Regions from separate parts of the Clostridium beijerinckii genome, predicted to be linked through region 2. Evidence: predicted binding sites of a transcription regulator. Region 2 holds the regulator's gene; the other holds the start of a gene.
The links. Region 2 encodes Rex, which represses fermentation and respiration genes when NADH is low (regulators of the CRP and FNR family bind a similar motif). Its sites were predicted from a motif close to ATTGTTAANNNNTTAACAAT; they were not measured.

Region 1 (3,223 bases), 2.0 Mb from region 2:
TTATTTGAGCGATTATCTAAAAAACTATATTTGACTTCTAATGGAAAGGAATTGCTTTTCCATGCAAAACAATTATTATATGATTTAGGGCAAATGAACTTAAAAATGAGAAATCTTTCCTATCAAGGACTAGTACGCATTGGAGTTTGTACCACAATTGGTCATAAATTAATTTACCCAATATTAGAGAAATTCCAGAACCTTTATCCTTCCGTAAATATTCAAGTTGAAATTGGAAATAGCTCCTACATAGAACAAAAGATATTATCATATGATTTGGATGTAGCCATTATTCAAATGGAATCTCCTTGCAGTGAGTTAACATATGTTGATTTTTTAGATGATAAACTAATGCTTGTTTGCCATCCAGAAAATCCCCTTGCTGAACAAACAATTAAAATTAATCAATTAAGCTCAGAACCAGTAATAGCCCGTGAACCTGGAAGCAGAACTCAAAAAATGCTTCAAGATATTTTTGATGAATCGCATATTATTCCTAATGTTACATGGATTTGCAAAAGTATTGATTCTATAAAAGAAGCTGTAATTCATAATAAAGGAATAGCACTTTTATCTCAATACTTAATACAAGACGAATTAAAAAACAGAAAAATCGCAAAAATAAATTTAGAAGAATATAATTTTACAAGGAAGTTCTATATTTCATATCATAAAAACAAGCATTTAACAGAATATATACATAACTTTATAATGCTGTGTAGTACAATAAAGGATGAGAATCCCCTAAAGGTACAATAGTACTTTGGATATATTATGTATATGTTGGAGAAAGTACATTCTATTTGCAGTCAACCTTATATATTAATTTAAATAAGATTTGAAATGCCTCATAACAATGTGGTCACGTTTTGATTTAAAGAGCATTTTCCATATGATAATAAAAAATGGATGTTTATCCCGATAAAGGATAAACATCCATTTTTATTTAAATACTAAGCAATTTAATACTTAGTAACTTGTCTTTAAGTCAATTGAGCAACAGATTTCTTAACTTGTGAGAAGATCAGAAAATAATTTTAAGAATAGATAATAAATTTTAAAGTTATGAATAGTATTTAATTGATAATATATTAAAGATTTATATATATTTATCTGCTATTAAATAGGTTTAATTAACAAGGAGGGTAATTTAATGAATTTTAAGTTGACTAGAGAACAACAATTAGTACAACAAATGGTTAGAGAATTCGCAGTAAATGAAGTTAAGCCAATAGCTGCTGAAATCGACGAAACAGAAAGATTCCCTATGGAAAACGTTGAAAAAATGGCTAAGCTTGGAATGATGGGGATCCCATTTTCAAAAGAATTTGGCGGAGCAGGCGGAGATGTTCTTTCATATATAATTGCTGTGGAAGAATTATCAAAAGTTTGTGGTACTACAGGAGTTATTCTTTCAGCGCATACATCATTATGTGCAACAGTAATTAATGAAAATGGAACTAACGAACAAAGAGCAAAATATTTGCCTGATCTTTGTAGTGGTAAGAAAATTGGTGCTTTCGGATTAACAGAACCAGGTGCTGGTACAGATTCTGGAGCTCAACAAACAACTGCTGTATTAGAAGGGGATCATTATGTATTAAATGGTTCAAAAATCTTTATAACAAATGGTGGAGTTGCAGAAACTTTCATAATATTTGCTATGACAGATAAGAGCAAGGGTACTAAAGGTGTTTCAGGATTCATAGTTGAAAAATCATTCCCAGGATTCTCAATAGGAAAAATAGAAAACAAGATGGGTATTAGAGCATCTTCAACAACTGAATTAGTTATGGAAGACTGTATAGTACCAAAAGAAAACTTACTAAGTGTTGAAGGTAAGGGATTCGGAATAGCAATGAAAACTCTTGATGGAGGAAGAATTGGTATAGCTGCCCAAGCTCTAGGTATTGCAGAAGGTGCTTTTGAAGAAGCAGTTAACTATATGAAAGAAAGAAAACAATTTGGTAAACCATTATCAGCATTCCAAGGATTACAATGGTATATAGCTGAAATGGATGTTAAAATCCAAGCTGCTAAATACTTAGTATACCTAGCTGCAACAAAGAAGCAAGATGGTGAGCCTTACTCAATAGATGCTGCAAGAGCTAAATTATTTGCCGCAGATGTTGCAATGGAAGTTACAACTAAGGCAGTTCAAATCTTTGGTGGATATGGTTACACTAAAGAATACCCATTAGAAAGAATGATGAGAGATGCTAAAATATGCGAAATCTACGAAGGAACTTCAGAAGTTCAAAAGATGGTTATCGCAGGAAGAATTTTAAGATAGGAGGACTTTTAAAATGAATATAGTAGTTTGTGTAAAACAAGTTCCAGATACTACAGCAGTAAAAATTGATCCTAAAACTGGCACATTAATAAGAGATGGTGTTCCATCAATAATGAACCCAGAAGATAAGCATGCTTTAGAAGGTGCATTACAATTAAAAGAAAAAGTTGGAGGAAAAGTTACTGTAATAAGTATGGGACTTCCAATGGCTAAAGCGGTTTTAAGAGAAGCATTATGTATGGGAGCTGATGAAGCTATTCTTTTAACAGATAGAGCACTTGGAGGAGCTGACACATTAGCAACTTCAAAAGCATTAGCTGGAGTTATTGCTAAATTAGATTATGATTTAGTGTTCGCTGGAAGACAAGCAATTGATGGAGATACTGCACAAGTAGGACCAGAAATAGCAGAACATTTAAACATTCCTCAAGTAACTTACGTTCAAGACGTTAAAGTTGAAGGAAATACATTAATAGTAAATAGAGCACTAGAAGATGGACATCAAGTAGTAGAAGTTAAAACTCCATGTCTATTAACTGCAATCGAAGAATTAAATGAAACAAGATATATGAATGTTTTAGATATATTCGAAACTTCAGATGATGAAATCAAAGTTATGAGCGCAGCTGATATAGATGTAGATGTAGCTGAATTAGGGCTTAAAGGCTCACCTACAAAGGTTAAGAAGTCAATGACTAAGGAAGTTAAAGGTGCAGGAGAAATCGTAAGAGAAACACCTAAAAATGCAGCATACTATGTTGTAGGAAAATTAAAAGAAAAACACTACATCTAAGATAATAGGAGGGTAATTTATTATGAATATAGCAGATTACAAAGGCGTTTGGGTCTTTGCTGAACAAAGAGAAGGCGAATTACAAAAAGTATCTTTAGAACTACTTGGTGAAGGTAGAAGAATTGCTGATGAATTAG
Region 2 (3,223 bases):
GGTTCAGTTAATCCGAAAGCACCGATCTTTTTACCACTGCAAAGATCAGGTAAATATTTTGCTCTTTGTTCTTTAGTTCCATTTTCATTTATTACTGATGCACATAATGATGTATGTGCTGAAAGAATAACTCCTGTAGTACCACAAACTTTTGATAATTCTTCCACAGCAATTATATATGAAAGAACATCTCCGCCTGCTCCACCAAATTCTTTAGAAAATGGGATACCCATCATTCCAAGCTTAGCCATTTTTTCAACGTTTTCCATAGGGAATCTTTCTGTTTCGTCGATTTCAGCAGCTATTGGCTTAACTTCATTTACTGCGAATTCTCTAACCATTTGTTGTACTAATTGTTGTTCTCTAGTTAATTGGAAATTCATTAAATTACCCTCCTTGTTAATTAAACCTATTTGATACAAACTATATATAAATCTCTAATAGATTTTTAACTAATTATTAAAAAATTATTTATTTTGAAAATTCTTTTCTGCTCTTCTTTCTAAGAACGCAGTCATTCCTTCTGTTTGATCTTCTGTTGCAAAGCACTTTCCAAAGTCTTCTGCTTCTATTAATATAGCTGCATCTATATCAACTTGCATTCCTCTGTCTATAGCATCTTTACAATATGCAACTGCTTTTGGAGCATTAGCTGCAATCTTGTTAGCCATTGCTTTTGCTTCTTCCATCAATTTTTCTAATTCAACTACTTTATTAACTAAACCTATTCTATAAGCTTCTTCTGCATTTATAAGGTCACAAGTATATATTAATTCTTTAGCTTTTCCTGGTCCAACTATTCTTGCTAATCTTTGAGTCCCACCAAATCCTGGAGTTATTCCAAGTCCTGCTTCTGGTTGACCAAATTTAGCCTTAACTGAAGCTATTCTTATGTCACATGACATAGCAAGTTCACATCCACCACCAAGAGCAAATCCTGATATAGCTGCGATAACTGGCTTATCCAATTTTTCTAATCTTCTGAAGACATTATTTCCTAAGATACCAAATTCTTTACCTTGTTCTTCATTAAGATCTTTCATTTCTGAAATATCTGCTCCAGCAACAAAAGATTTCTCACCAGCACCAGTAACTATAACTGCATACACATTGTTGTCTGCTTCTAAATCATCTAAAACAACATTTAAATCTTTTAGTGTTTCTGAATTCAATGCATTTAATGCCTTTGGTCTATTGATTGTAACAATAGCTAAATGCCCTTCTTTTTCAAGAATAACATTTTTTAATTCCATTCTAAGGACCTCCTTCAAACTTGCTTATTTTTTTAATTTTCACACTATTTTTGATATTTTTTATCCAATTGTTAATAATATAACAAATAAGTTTAAAAAAATATCAAGACTTCACGCCTCAATTAAAATTATAATACGTTCCTAGATTATTTGCAATAAAATATTGCGTTATTAATATAAGTTTTTAAGTATATGAAAAAATAACTGATCAAAGGTATATATCTATTTTCATGCCAAACAGAGAAGAAAACTTTATTCATGTAAAGCTTTTGGATAAAATTTTCTTAAATCTATTTCTAAAAACAAATATATATATTTGATCTGTTATTTTTTGAACAAGCTTTAAATAATATATTGCATATGTTTATTATACTTTTAACTTTCACTCTCATTTAACAAATAAATTAAAGTCAATAAACTTTCACTTAGATGCACATTTTCTACTTTTACATGATCTGGAACTACTAAATCTACAGGTGCAAAATTCCAAATTGCTCTTACTCCACCCCTTATTAATTCATCAGCGACAACTTGCGCATTTTTTCTAGGAACACAAATTATACCAATATCTATTTTATGTTCTTCTAGTACTAATTCCATTTCGTCTATATCCATTATTTCTACATCTCTGATTTTCATTCCTATTAATTTAGGATTTGCATCAAATATTGCTGTTATCTTAAATCCTAAATTTTCAAATCTAGAATAATTCGAAACTGCTTGCCCTATATTTCCAGCGCCAACCAGTGCAGCTTCATAACCTCTGTCTAATCCCAATATAGCGCTAATTTGGGTATATAGTTCCTTAACATTATATCCATAACCTTGTTGTCCAAAATCTCCAAAACAATTTAAATCTTGTCTAATTTGTGATGCAGTAAAGCCAATCTTTTCTCCTAATTCCTTTGAAGAAATTCTATCCACCTCATTTTTCATAAGTTCTTCAAGATATCTATGATACTTAGGCAACCTTTTGATAACTGCCATCGATATATTTTTATGCTTTTCCATATCTACTTTCTCCTATTTCAATACTTTTATATTTTTCGACCCTATAATATTTATATCAAACTAAATTATATAACTACTATTTAGACTTTTATTAATTATGATTAGTCTATTTATTAACAATCAATTTTAAAATTATATTCACATTGTTAAATTTTAATTAATTGTTATAATTTATAATTCTACCATATTTCTATATTTTTATGTCAAGCTTAATTAAATTATTTATTCAAAAGTGCCTATAAATTTAAAATTTCTCTTGATAAGCAGCAGAAGTCTCCAGAAAACTCACTACTATGAAATTTTACTTTTTTATATTTTGACCACTTTTTTTAATTTAAACCGCTTTATTTTTAACCTTTTCTATATAATAACAATATCAATACTTAAACATGTGTTCAAGAATTTTATTTTAACATTATGATTTTTGTTTATATTAAATAATATCTTTATAAAATTTTATACCTTTTAACAAAATCAAAAAAATATTTCAAAATAATTTTTCAACCATTTTGAAATATTTCTTATCTTAAGAAATTAAATTACTTTAATTACCTTATTTTCATTGATAAACGCATTGTTCAATATCATATTTAATACGCTATCGCAAACATAATACGAAAAGGTTAAATCATTATAATAATTTATAGTTCCGTCATATTGCTTCTGTAGCTGCATTATAAACTCTTCTATATTACTTGAATCTACATGTGTATTTATAATTCCTGTCGGATCAAACGATTTAGCTACCTTAGCTAAATTTTTCTCATACATCATATGATGTTTTACAGCGCTCGTACTCTTAAATTCCCATCTATAATAGTGTGGTGCACAGAAAAAATCACATAAAAAGTGACATATTACTCCAAGCTCTTCACTAAACTTATCAATTGTCATATCATAGTATATTTCTTCCAATGATAATGATGATAAATGTATAATCTTTTCAATAATCATATCTA

Region 1: PZA12_RS17935 (acyl-CoA dehydrogenase) is a predicted target of Rex. The motif match lies at 1,080-1,099, and genes of this name have one in related genera.

What each region holds. Positions count from the first base shown of each region.
Region 1 is NZ_CP144906.1:3,884,738-3,887,960, reverse strand. Features, by position in the region: gene PZA12_RS17940 (LysR substrate-binding domain-containing protein) at 1-759, shown strand, start outside; gene PZA12_RS17935 (acyl-CoA dehydrogenase) at 1,154-2,293, shown strand; gene PZA12_RS17930 (electron transfer flavoprotein subunit beta/FixA family protein) at 2,307-3,086, shown strand; gene PZA12_RS17925 (electron transfer flavoprotein subunit alpha/FixB family protein) at 3,109-3,223, shown strand, end outside.
Region 2 is NZ_CP144906.1:326,100-329,322, reverse strand. Features, by position in the region: gene PZA12_RS01560 (acyl-CoA dehydrogenase) at 1-383, opposite strand, end outside; gene PZA12_RS01555 (short-chain-enoyl-CoA hydratase) at 468-1,253, opposite strand; gene PZA12_RS01550 (redox-sensing transcriptional repressor Rex) at 1,629-2,264, opposite strand; gene PZA12_RS01545 (zinc dependent phospholipase C family protein) at 2,799-3,223, opposite strand, start outside.